4 regions of the Pseudomonas sp. AG1028 genome follow, and region 3 is predicted to be linked to each of the others. Evidence: predicted binding sites of a transcription regulator. Region 3 holds the regulator's gene; each other region holds the start of a gene.

Region 1 (3,286 bases), on a different contig from region 3:
GAGTCATGCTGTTGGGCCGCGCGGACGTGAGCGAAATCTCTGCAGGGCTCCCCCAAGAACGCTCGGTGGTTTCACGACATCTGCAGATACTGCTGGAGGCTGACATCGTTCGGGCAGCCAAGAGCGGCCGCCAAGTTTTCTACGAAGTGAATGGTTCTGCAATCATCACTCGGCTTGAGTCCATCCTTGATCACATCAAGAAAATTGCGCCGCACTGCTGCCCAAGTTAAGGGCCATTTTGCTCAAGCCATTATGTGTACAGGTACGCATATATGAACATTAAAAAACCGCAACTCGATGCGATCATCATTGGCGCAGGCCAGGCAGGCCTTGCTGCCGGACGGTTGCTACAGCAGCATGCCCTGAGATTCTTGATCATCGATGAACAAGGTGCACCAGGCGGAAACTGGCGAAATTACTACGAAAGCCTGCAGCTCTTTTCACCAGCTGAGTACTCTGCTCTTCCAGGGCAACCTTTCCCTGGCCCGCAAAAAAACTATCCGACCAGAGACCAGGTGGTGGCATACCTTGAGGGGTACGCAGAACATTTCCGACTGCCGATCCGCCAAGGCGCGCGAGTGGCGCATGTACGAACCCACCCTCAAGGATTCGAAGTACAAACTGCTAACGGCGAGAGCCTTTGCGCGAAGTCGGTGGTTGTCGCTTCTGGCGGGTTCAACAGACCGTACGTCCCGGACATCCCAGGCCTTGGCATGTTTGAAGGACGCATAATTCACAGCGCTCAGTATCGCAGTACATACCCTTTCCATGGCGAACGAGTTGTAGTGATCGGAGCAGCCAACTCGGCCGTTCAGATCGCTTACGAGCTTGCGAACGTTGCGGTGACCACCTTGGCGACAAGAGAAAAAATACGCTTTTTCCCTCAGCGGATGCTGGGAGTCGACTTTCATACATGGTTGAAATGGACCGGTTTTGGGAAAACGCGCTGGCTGACTGATCAAGGAACCCCTGTGCTTGATCAGGGCAAATATCGTCGGGCGATAAGGTCTGGCTTGCTGCAGCGCAAGCCTATGTTTACCCGCCTTACCTCAGATGGGGTCATATGGGCAGACGATCATCACGAAACCGTCGACAGCCTGATCTTCGCTACCGGTTTTCAGCCGAACATTTCCTTTCTAGATAACCTGCCAGTACGAGATCAGCATGGGCGCCTACTGCAGAAAAATGGGGTGGCTCAGACGCTACCGGGACTGTTCTTCGTTGGCTTGCCTCGACAACGTAACTTCGCGTCAGCCACGCTTCGAGGTGTAGGCCCCGATGCAGAATACATCCTTCCCCATCTGATACGACATCTAAAACAGGCTCAATCAAGTCAACGCTACGTTGGTTGATCGCTCACCATCCATGGCAAGTCCGACGCACTCGACCAGCTACTGAAACACTAAAAAGATGTTCCGGCCGGACGAGCTATCCAGCTGCTAGCGAGTGACCTAGCAGCCCGTCGGAAACGCACGCTGATATTTAAATATTCCCTGGGCAAGGTCGATAGCTCACTCAGGTCATCCACCTTCAACGCCCGGAATCTTTCCCATGAGCCTTAGAAATCTCAACCTTGCTCCACGCGCTGCCCTCTTCTTCGCACTGATCGTAGGGCTCGTTTTCGTGCTCGGTGTGGTCGCCGTTCTACAGATGGGAAAACTGCGCGATATCGAAATGGACGTTGAACAGAACTGGATGGCCAGTGTGCGCCAAACCGGGATCATGAACGCGGCTACGCTTCGGCTGAGGCTCGAAACCCAACGTGGCTTGGCTGATCCCAAAAGCATCCAGCGCACCATCGAAAGCTTTCCCGGGTACCGCAAGGCCTTAACGGATGCCGTCGCAAACTACGAGCCGCTTATCGCCAGCGATACCGAACGCACACTATTTAACGCAGTGAAGGGCAGCGCCGAGGCCTATGCCAAGCAGTTGGACCTGTTGGAACCCATGATGAGGGCTGGTGACATCGCCTCAGCTGTGAGTCTTGTCAGCACAGGCATCCGACCGCTGACAAACAAGATGGAAGAGCAGATCAAGGACCTCACCGACTTTAACGACAAGGGCGCAGAGCACGCCGGTCAAAACGCAGCTGAAATCTACTCGTCGGGTATGGCGCTTACTATCGCGATAGTGATCGCCGTGGTGCTGTTGACCATTGCTCTTGCAGCCCTGCTGGTCAGGAGCATTACAGCGCCGATAAACGATGCACTGACCGTTGCAGAACGAATCGCAGGCAGCAACCTGTCCAAAGAAGTGCACGTAAGCGGAACCGACGAAGCAGGCAGGCTGCTCAGGGCGCTCGCGCAGATGCAGCAGAACCTGCGCCATACGATCGTGCAGATCTCGGACTCTTCGACCCAGCTGGCTTCAGCCGCCGAGGAAATGACGGCGGTCACGGAGGCCTCCAGCCGCGGCATGGTCGCGCAGAATGACGAGGTCAATCAGGCCGCGACGGCCGTCACGGAAATGAGCGCTGCAGTGGATGAAGTAGCCCGCAACGCCGAGTCAGCCTCAGAAGAATCCAAGCGCACCCAGGGCTTCACCGAGGCCGGTTTGGAGCGAGTGTCGCAGACGCTGAAATCGATCCAGCGCCTGAGCGGCAACGTGGAACAGACGAGCGAACAGATCCAGGGGCTGTCGGATCGTGCGCAGAATATCTCCAAGGTCGTGGAAGTCATTCGCGGTATCGCAGAACAGACCAACCTCCTGGCCTTGAACGCCGCAATCGAAGCGGCCCGTGCTGGCGAACAGGGGCGCGGCTTCGCAGTGGTCGCTGACGAAGTCAGGGCATTGGCGCATCGCACCCAGATGTCGACCCAGGAAATCGAGCAGATGATTGCGGCCATTCAGACTGATTCCGAACACGCTGTTCAGGCGATGGGCACCAGCCGTGACCTGGCCAACCAATCCCTGGACATCGCGCAGGAGGCAAGCAGCTCCCTGGATCAAATCGCAACGGCGATCACCCACATCAATGAGCGCAACCTGCAGATTGCCACTGCATCTGAAGAGCAATCGCATGTTGCGCGTGAGGTGGATCAGAACCTTCTGCGTATTCGTGATCTTGCTTCGCAGAGCGCCGCAGGCGCCAGCCAAACAGCCAGCGCTTGCGGCGAGATGTCCCAGTTGGCCATCAATCTGAACCAGCTGGTGACTCGCTTCGTAGTCTGAGGCACGTCCAAGGCGGTTACTTTTGCCTGGGGCAGATACCTCCCAGGCAATGACATGCATGACCGAGCGGATGACGAGCGCTACTGAGCGTGATCGTCATCACCACCTGGCGGCG
Region 2 (3,286 bases), on a different contig from region 3:
CAGGGCGAAGAACAGCACCAGTACGGTGCTTTCCATGGCCGGCAACTGCAGCCCGACGGCCACCGCCAGGGCCAGTAGCGGCATCAGCAGCAGGCGCAGCAGGCTGTTCCAGACCAGGGCCGGTACCTCGCCGCCCAACTGCTCGGGTTTCAGCGCCGCGCCCACGCACAATAGGCCCAGGGGCAGGCTGGCAGCGGCGAGCAGGCTGAGCAGTCGACCGCTGCCGCCGGGCAAGCCCAGGCCGCTCAGGTTGACCAGTGCACCGGCCAGGCAGGCGAGAATCAGCGGGTTGCGGATGATCGGCAGCAGCAGACTGCGCGCACTGACGCCGCGCTCGGCGGTCAGCGACCACACCGAGAGCACGTTGACGGTCGGCACCATCAGCGCCAGCATCAACGCGGCCAGGGTTAGGCCCGGCTGGCCGAACAGGCTGCCCACGGCAGCCAGGCCCAGGTAGGTGTTGAAACGCAGAATGCCCTGGCTGAAGGCGCCGAAGCGCGCCGCCGGCCAGCCGCGCAGGCGCCGCACCACCAGTAGCGCCAGCCAGGCAATGCCCAAGCCGAGCAACACGGCCAGGGCCATGCGCGGCAGTTGTGGGTTGTCCAGCGGTGCGGTGGCCAGGCTGTTGAACAGCAGAGCGGGGAACAGGATGAAGTAGTTGAGGCGTTCGGCGCCTGGCCAGAAGGCTTCGTTGGGAAAGCCCCGACGGCTGAGCACGTAGCCGCCGACGATCAGCGCAAACAGTGGCCAGAGGGCCAAGAGCAGTTCGGTCACGGGAGCCCCCGGTGGTGGTGAGGGGGCATCTTCGCCAGTGCCGGTCGATCAGGCAAGCAGGGATTCGCGCGCGTATTCAGGAGCATGAAATGAGCGATCTGCATCAAGGCGGCTGCCAATGCGGCGCCGTGCGTTACCAGTTCCGTGCGCCGCTGCGCGATATCGCCCACTGTCACTGTTCGGTATGCCGGCGCAGCACTGGCGGCATCCTGGTGACCTGGATCACCGTGCCGCGGGCCAGCTTCACGTGGGCTTGCGGCGAGCCTGCACGCTTCGCGTCTTCGCCGACCTGCGAGCGTTATTTCTGTTCGGGTTGTGGCGCTCACCTGGCGCTGTTCACCACCCTTAGCCCGAACAGCCTGGACGTGACCATCGCCACGCTCGATCACCCCGAACACGCCGCTGCCGACCGGCATATCTGGACCCAGAGCCGTTTGCCGTGGCTGGAGGTCGACCCGCTGTTGCCCCAGGAGCAACAAGAGCGGATCGATTAGCGGCGCGTAACCGATTTAGCGGCCTGCAACCTCTCGTTGCCCTGTTTCGATAGTTGGGTCGAACTTTATTAAAGATTGGATGTCGCGCGCCGATTACCCTTCTGTACCTCGTCTATTGCCTAACGTGCCGCATGCCAAATGCGTCCCCCTGTTCAACGCGCCGCGCAGACGGTGCGACAACAGGCAACCCTTCGCTTCGTAATCAGAACTGCCGAAGTAAATTGAATAGGTGAAACGTCGTGCTCAGAAACATCCCCTTGAGCCTCAAGCTCCTGCTGATTCTCGCCTGCCCGTTGCTGGGCTTTCTCTGGCTGGCCGCTCTGCAGGTCAACAGCAGCTACCAGACCTTGCAGGAGATGGAACAGACGCAGGAGGCCAGCGTCGTCGCGCAAAAGGTCAGCCAGCTGATCACTGTATTGCAGCGTGAGCGCGGCGCCAGTGGCGTATTCCTGGGCAGCCAGGGCAAGAACATGCAAGACGTCCTGCTGCGCATGCGCGGCCAGACCGACACCGCCCTGGCCGATGCACGCGCGCTGGGCAATATCGATACCGAGCTGAGTGAGGCGTTGGCTGCGTTGAGCGGCCTGGATGCCATGCGTGGACAGATCGACAAGCTGGCGATCAACAACCGTGAATCCGGCGCGCGCTTCACCGACATCATTCGCAAGCTGATCGGCTACACCCACGCCGTCGAGCGTTCGGTCAAGGATCCGATATTGTCGCGGGCGCTGTCCTCGCTCAACCAGTTCATCGAGATGAAGGAGCGCGCCGGCCGCGAACGCGCCATGCTCGGTGTAGTGTTCAACCAAGACCGCTTCGATGCTGACCTGCTGTCGACCTTCAGCCGCAACCTGGGCGAGTTCACCGCCTATTCGGAAGGCTTCCGCCGCAACGCCTCGCCTGAGTTCGTAAGCAAACTCGACGAGAAGATGCAGCAACCCAGCGGCCTGGAAGTGGCGCGCCTGCAGAAGCTGGCCTTCGAAACGCCGCTCGGCCAGCCGCTGGGCGTCAAGGCCACCGACTGGTTCCAGACCTCTACCAATCGCATCGACCTGATGGGTGAAGTGGAGAATGAGCTGGGGGGCAGTGTGTACGAGTTGGCCGCTCAAGAACGCAGCAAGGCCTCTGCCATGTTGTGGATGACGGTCATCAGCGTGCTTGTGGCCATCGCCGTGGTGGCTGCGCTTTCCTACCTGATCATCCGCAATATCAACCTGGCGGTGGGCGAGGCCAACCGTGCGCTGTTGGCGCTGTCGCAGCGTAACCTGACGGCCCGTTCGGGTTACGTCGGCAACGACGAGTTCGGCGAGATCACCCGCAACCTCAACACCATGGCCGAGGAGTTGACGCAGATCGTCCAGGAAATCGGTTCGGCCACCGCGCAGGTGGCCACCGCCGCCGAGGAGTGCTCGGCGGTCACCCTGCAAACCAGCGACAGCCTGGAGCGCCAGCGCCAGGGCACCGAGCTGGTGGTCACCGCGATCAACGAGATGAGCGCCACGGTTCGCGAGGTGGCGCAGAGCACCAACGACGCCGCGGAGATGTCACGCCAGGTCAACCTCAGCACCACCCAGGGCCGCCAGGAAATCGAGCGCACCGTTGAGGTGATTCGTGAGCTGTCGACTCAGGCCGATGACACTGCGCGCATCATCGGTGACCTCAAGCACGAGAGCGATTCGATCTCCTCGGTGCTCGACGTGATTCGCGGCATCGCCGACCAGACCAACCTGCTGGCCCTCAACGCGGCCATCGAAGCGGCGCGCGCCGGCGATCACGGTCGAGGCTTCGCAGTGGTGGCCTCCGAGGTGCGCACCCTGGCGCAGAAAACCCAGGAGTCCACCGGCAATATCCAGGAGATGATCGCCAATCTGCAGCGCGGCTCCGACCTGGCCACGCAGTCCATGCAGGAAACCCTCGGCAAGGCCCGCGCTGGTGCCAGCAACATCGAGCGCGCTGGTGACCTGCTGGCCGATATCGCCTCGGGCGTATCCAGTATCAGCGACCGCAACATGCAGATC
Region 3 (3,286 bases):
TGTCGCGCGTGTTGCTCGAGCGGGTCGCCTCGATTGCCGATCAGCGCAAAGCCTGGCGCATGGTGCTGGCGCACCTTGCCCATTCGATTCAGACGCCCAAGCAGGAGCCGATGGAAGAGGGCGGCGTGATCGCGCTGGTCGGCCCCGCCGGCATGGGCAAGACCACCACCCTGGCCAAGCTGGCCGCGCGCTACGTTCTCAAGTATGGCGCGGCCAGCATCGCGCTGGTGAGCATGGACAGCTACCGTATCGGCGCTCAGGAACAGCTAAAGACCCTGGGCCGGATTCTTGGCGTCTCGGTGACCCAGGTCGATCCGGGTCAGTCGCTGACCCAGGCGCTCGTACCGCTGGCCCGCAAGCGTGTGGTGCTGATCGACACCGCTGGCCTGCCCGCCAATGATCCGGCGCTGCGCATGCAGCTTGAGGCGCTGGCCAGCCGCGGCGTCAACGCACGCAATTACCTGGTGCTGGCCGCCACTAGCCAGGCGCAGGTTCTCAAGGCGGCCTATCACAGCTACAAGCGCTGTGGGCTGGCGGGCTGCATTCTGAGTAAACTGGATGAGGCTACCAGCATGGGTGAGGTATTGGGGCTGGCTATTGGCCATCGTCTGCCGGTAGCCTACTTGGCAGATGGCCCGCGCATCCCGGATGACGTACACGTGCCGCGCAGCCATCAGTTGGTCAGTCGCGCTGTCGGTCTGCAGGCGCCGGACGAGCCGAGCGAAGACACCATGGCCGATATGTTCGCAGGGCTCTATCAGAACCCTGCCAGACAGGCCGGTTGAACGGATTGAATACGGTGACGCGCTGGTCGTGCTCGCCGCGACAGCGCACAATGGCCCCAGGGCCCACAGTGAAGTCAGAATAAGGTGTGTAGATAACATGGGTATGCATCCCGTACAGGTGATCGCGGTGACTGGCGGCAAAGGCGGCGTTGGCAAGACCAATGTGTCGGTGAACTTGTCGCTGGCACTGGCCGACCTTGGTCGGCGCGTTATGCTCATGGACGCCGACCTGGGCCTTGCCAACGTGGACGTGCTGCTTGGTCTTACCGCCAAGCGCACCCTGGCTGACGTGATCGACGGCGAGTGCGACCTGCGTGATGTGGTGCTGCAGGGGCCTGGCGGCATTCGTATCGTGCCCGCCGCCTCCGGTACTCAAGCGATGGTGCAGCTTACGCCCATGCAGCACGCCGGCCTGATCCAGGCCTTCAGCGACATCAGCGAGAACCTTGACGTGCTCATCGTCGATACCGCTGCCGGTATTGGTGACTCAGTGGTCAGCTTCGTGCGCGCGGCCCAGGAAGTGCTGGTGGTGGTGTGCGACGAACCGACGTCCATTACCGATGCCTACGCGCTGATCAAGCTACTCAATCGCGACCACGGCATGAACCGTTTCCGGGTCCTCGCCAACATGGCGCACAGCCCCCAGGAAGGCCGCAATCTCTTTGCTAAGCTGACTAAAGTGACCGACCGTTTCCTGGACGTCGCGCTGCAATACGTGGGCGCGGTGCCGTACGACGAATCGGTTCGCAAGGCCGTACAGAAACAGCGTGCGGTGTATGAGGCGTTCCCTCGTTCGAAGTGCGCGCTGGCGTTCAAGGCGATTGCCCAGAAGGTCGATGCATGGCCCTTGCCGGCCAACCCGCGTGGCCATCTGGAATTTTTCGTGGAGCGCTTGGTGCAACAACCGACTGCAGACACGGCTGTATGACGACAGCCTCTGGACTCCGAATGTACAGCAAGGCACAAGCACGAGATTCACAGCATCAGTTGATCGAGCGCCACGCGCCGCTGGTAAAACGCATCGCCTACCACCTGCTGGCCCGTCTGCCCGCCAACGTACAGGTCGACGACTTGATCCAGGCCGGCATGATCGGTCTGCTCGAGGCGTCGCGTAAGTACGATGCCGGCAAGGGCGCCAGTTTCGAGACCTTTGCCGGTATCCGCATCCGCGGCGCCATGCTCGATGAGGTACGCAAGGGCGACTGGGCGCCGCGTTCGGTGCACCGCAACAGCCGCATGGTCAGCGATGCAATACGAAAAATTGAGGCCAGAACCGGTCGTGACGCTAAAGATCACGAGGTTGCTGCCGAACTCCAATTGAGTCTCGAAGATTACTACGGCATTCTTGGCGACACTTTGGGCAGCCGCCTGTTCAGTTTCGACGACCTCTTGCAGGAAGGCGATAACGGCGGTCTGCAGGAAGACACGAGTTCCCTGCATCACGGGCCTTCGCATGAACTGGAAGACAGTCGTTTCCAGGCTGCATTGGCCGATGCCATCAGTAATCTGCCGGAACGTGAGCGGCTGGTGTTGTCGCTGTACTACGACGAGGAATTGAACCTCAAGGAAATCGGCGAGGTGCTGGGGGTGAGTGAATCGCGGGTCAGCCAACTGCATAGTCAGTGTGCCGCGCGCTTACGGGCGCGGTTGGGGGAGTGGCGCGCATAGGAATTTGTGCAGGGACTGGAGTTGGTCGAGCCAGCCCTTGTGGTAAATGCAGCACAGCAGGGCGGGGCACACAGTGAACGCAGCAAAGCCGAGCGCAATGGTTTGCGGCGTTCAGCCAGGCCGGTTTCACGATTAATAAGCGCTGCACAAGGTGTAGGCGTTTTAGGACTGTACGGAGGTCGACTTGGACAAGAACATGAAAATCCTCATCGTCGATGATTTCTCGACGATGCGACGGATCATCAAGAACCTCTTGCGTGATCTGGGGTTCACCAATACGGCAGAGGCTGATGACGGGGTAACCGCGCTGCCCATGCTGCAGAGCGGCAATTTCGATTTTCTGGTAACCGACTGGAACATGCCGGGCATGACCGGTATCGATCTGCTGCGCGCCGTGCGTGCCGACGAGCGACTCAAGCAGTTGCCGGTGCTCATGGTGACGGCGGAAGCCAAGCGCGATCAGATCATCGAGGCCGCACAAGCCGGTGTGAATGGCTACGTAGTCAAGCCCTTCACCGCTCAGGTGCTCAAGGAAAAGATCGAAAAAATCTTCGAGCGAGTTAACGGCTGATGTCTGCCGCGAGGTTGTTATGGAACACGATGACTCCAACGAGGTTGACCTCGAGTCGACCCTGAAAAGCAATGCCCGCCAACTGGTCGACAGCCTCGAGCAAGGAAACTTTGGCGAAGCCGTACAGCTGATCAATGAATTGAACAAGGCGCGCGACCGGGGGCTTTACCTCGAAGTCGGCAAGCTCACCCGTGAGCTGCATAACGCTATCGTCAATTTTCAGCTCGATCCCCGGGTGCCCCACGCCAAGGAAATCTCGCAG
Region 4 (3,286 bases), on a different contig from region 3:
GCCACTTGAATCATCGACACTGAAGTTCAGGTCGCGCTGGATGTTCTGGACGAAACTCTGGATGGACGTGATCGCGCTGTCCACCTGCTCGTGAGTCTGCTCAGAATCTTCCGTCGACACCTTGCCCTGGCGTTGAGCAAGCTTGTCATTTACGGCCTCAGAAGAGGCACCCGCTGCCGCGTAGACACCTGACACAGGCGAACCATTAGGCTTGGTCAGAACCGGCGACAAACTGTTTACTGCGATATCCATTTCTTTTACCTCGCAAGGCAAAACGGGGAGAAGCGCTATGCACTTCCCCCCGGAGTTTAGAACAGCCTAGCCAATTGGCTTACCGCAGGAGGCTGAGTACTGCCTGTGGCAGCTGGTTGGCCTGGGACAGAATCGCAGTACCGGCCTGTTGCAGGATCTGGTTCTTGGTCAGGTTCGCAGTTTCCGCTGCGAAGTCCGTATCCTGAATCCGACCACGTGCTGCCGAAACGTTCTCTGCGATGTTCTGCAGGTTACCAATGGTGTTCTCGAAGCGGTTCTGCACAGCACCGAGGTCGGCACGTTGCTTGTCGATCGACGAGATCGCCTGGTCGATAACGATGACCGACTCCTGGGCACCTTGCACGGTGCTGACGTCGATGTTGGTCATCTCCGTTTCGGTTACAGCCGCTGCAGCGGTGTATGCACCGTTGGTGATGCCTGCCACAGTACCGCTGACGCTCAGCGCAGACAACGCGTTCGCAGTGCCGGCAGTATTCTGACCAGAAATCAGGGTAGTTTTACCTGTATCGTCGACGAACGCACCTACACCGATGTTGGCATCGTTGATGGCGGTGGCAACGGACTGACTGAACTCTTTCGCCGTGGCGCCACTGGCAACCGATACGTTGACCGAGAAAGCAGTACCGTTAACAGTGCCGGAAACGGTGACCGAGCCCGAAGCGCTGGCGGTGCCGGTAGCTGCAGCCACAGAGCCTTCGTAGTACTTGCCTTTCAGAGACGAAGTGCTCATTTCGTCGATCTTCACGCTGATGGTTTCGTTGGCGGCGCTACCGACCTGGAAGGTGGTGGTACCGAAGTTACCATCGAGCAGTTTCTTGCCACCGAAGGTGGTGGTGTTGGAGATACGGTTAAGTTCCTTCTTGAGCTCGGTCACTTCCGAGTTCAGTGCCTTACGCTCGCCTTCGCTGTTCGAGCCGTTGGCCGACTGCAGAGACAGGTCACGCATACGCTGCAGGATGGTGGTCGACTGCTGCAGGGCACCTTCAGCGGTCTGCGCCATGGAGATGCCGTCGTTGGAGTTCTTCACCGCAACGTTCAGGCCGTTGACCTGGCTGGTCAGACGGTTGGCGATTTGCAGGCCAGCCGCATCGTCCTTGGCACTGTTGATGCGCGAACCGGTCGACAGACGCTGCAGGGAGGTATTGAGCGCGTTGGACGAGGTGTTCAGGTTACGCTGAGTGTTCAACGACGCAATGTTGGTGTTTACGGTCAAAGCCATGATGTTTGTCCTCCATCGGACACTAACTGTTTGCCTGGGCTTGCGACTCTGGCCTGCAATGCTCAGGCAACATTGAGTTCGCTTTCATACTCTTTATCGACCTGACTCTGCGAAGCTTTAGGAGCGAAGTTGAATTTTTTTGCGACTCCCTTGACAACCCAGGAGCCATGATTCTTCAACCTCTTCCTGAACAGCTTATCGGCACCTGCCGCGAATCCTTGAGCCCGTCAGTAAAACCGCGCCAAAGCCTCGTCTCAGTCGGGCAGCCAGGCGCGCTGCCAGGCCACCAGGTTGTCACCCTCGAGCATCCAGTCGCGCATCACCTGCTGGTGCAATGCTTCACCGGCGCGAGCCGTCGCGTCCAGATCGGCTACATGCATTCTTATTGCATCTATCCAGTCCCGATAACGGTTCTTCACCCGCGTCACCGGCAGATCTCCCTGGTAACTGCGCACGTCACTGCACACCACGGCAAACCCACAGGCTCCGTACTCCAGCAGGCGCAGATTGCTCTTGCACTCGTTGAACAGGTTTTCCTCCAGTGGCGCCACCGCCAGGTCTAGGTTCAACGCTGCCAATGCCCGCGGATAGACACTGATATCGACACCCTCGTGAACCTCCTTGACAGCAGGCCGCAGCTTGTCGGGGCACATGCCCATGAACACCCAGTCGACTTCATCGGCCAGGGCCAGCACGACATCAGCAATCATTTCCAGATCGCCGGTGTGCCCAATGCCCCCTGCCCAGCCAACCCTGGGTTTCTGCGAACGGTTTCGTTTGGCGGCGAGCCCTTTCCACCAGGCAGGCGGCAAACAGTTCTCGATCACCCGGATATCATCGTGCAAGCCGCTGCAAGCATCGGCCAGGGCCTGCGTCGACACGACAAAACGGTCCACGTACCCCAAGCCGCGACGCATAGACTTCAGGATGTCCTTGGGCATCTGCGCACGGTGGACGCTTTTTACCGGCAGATTAGGCAGGTAGTCATCGAGTTCGTAGACCTTGAACGCACGCGAAAAAGCCTGCATACGACGCATCGCATCGAAGCGATCATCGCCGATCTGCTTCTGCAAAATGATCACATCCGGGTCGTAGCGCTCCAGATCCGTCACATGCATGAGCCCCGGGGATAGCCCGCCATCGATCAACCCGGCCTGTTGCAAGGCGCTAAATGGCTGAATCACTCGATAGTGCCCAGAGCCGTAGTTGTCAGACGGATGGGCCAGCACAGTGGGTACCGGCTTCCATGACGACAGGGGGCGCCATGACAACGCCGTGTCGGCCAGCTTGAAGCCCCCCGGCTGCGAGAGTGAGAAGTTCGGGTTGTAGGCGGGATCGCGTGCCAGCACCGGCAGCCATTTTGCATACAGAGCGTCATGCTCGGCGGTAGTGCCCCGGGTGATATCTACCGGGTCAAACATCACTTGGGAGAACGGTGTCCACACGGTCAGATAACCTGCCTGGCGCGCCTTCAGGCAGAGGTCGACACCTGCATAGCGCCACGGCATGCCCTCCTCGCTCAGCCCACCCAACTGCAGAAACACGGCCTTGGCAACCAGCAGGCACTCATGCCCAACGGCGCTGCTGTTCTGCACCACCTGCAGGCGCTGCATATAACCAGGCGCATCCAGGGGCTCACCGACATAGGGCCGCCCCACCGGACCCTCAAGCCCAAGGATCAGGCTGGCCCGAGCGATTTTCCCGTCTGCTGACAGCAGCTTGGCGCCGACGCAGGCCACCTCCGGACGTTGTGCGTGATTGACCAGCTCGTCCAACCAGTCCTCGCTGATCGCA

The links. Region 3 encodes FliA, which starts transcription of late flagellar genes. Its sites were predicted from a motif close to CTAAAGTTTNNNNNNNNNNNGCCGNTAA; they were not measured.
Region 1: FB481_RS17955 (methyl-accepting chemotaxis protein) is a predicted target of FliA. The motif match lies at 1,483-1,510, and genes of this name have one in related genera.
Region 2: FB481_RS01820 (methyl-accepting chemotaxis protein) is a predicted target of FliA. The motif match lies at 1,337-1,364, and genes of this name have one in related genera.
Region 4: FB481_RS04080 (flagellin) is a predicted target of FliA. The motif match lies at 1,688-1,715, and genes of this name have one in related genera.

What each region holds. Positions count from the first base shown of each region.
Region 1 covers NZ_VIVP01000010.1:169,393-172,678, forward strand. Annotated here, with positions in the region: gene FB481_RS17945 (helix-turn-helix transcriptional regulator) at 1-230, shown strand, start outside; gene FB481_RS17950 (NAD(P)/FAD-dependent oxidoreductase) at 273-1,352, shown strand; gene FB481_RS17955 (methyl-accepting chemotaxis protein) at 1,552-3,171, shown strand; gene FB481_RS17960 (hypothetical protein) at 3,252-3,286, opposite strand, start outside.
Region 2 covers NZ_VIVP01000001.1:401,831-405,116, forward strand. Annotated here, with positions in the region: gene FB481_RS01810 (AEC family transporter) at 1-774, opposite strand, end outside; gene FB481_RS01815 (GFA family protein) at 864-1,268, shown strand; gene FB481_RS01820 (methyl-accepting chemotaxis protein) at 1,562-3,286, shown strand, end outside.
Region 3 covers NZ_VIVP01000014.1:46,053-49,338, reverse strand. Annotated here, with positions in the region: gene flhF (flagellar biosynthesis protein FlhF) at 1-785, shown strand, start outside; gene fleN (flagellar synthesis regulator FleN) at 883-1,713, shown strand; gene fliA (RNA polymerase sigma factor FliA) at 1,710-2,453, shown strand; gene FB481_RS21365 (chemotaxis response regulator CheY) at 2,650-3,024, shown strand; gene FB481_RS21360 (protein phosphatase CheZ) at 3,044-3,286, shown strand, end outside.
Region 4 covers NZ_VIVP01000002.1:236,233-239,518, reverse strand. Annotated here, with positions in the region: gene FB481_RS04085 (flagellar protein FlaG) at 1-252, opposite strand, end outside; gene FB481_RS04080 (flagellin) at 332-1,492, opposite strand; gene FB481_RS04075 (glycosyltransferase) at 1,747-3,286, opposite strand, start outside.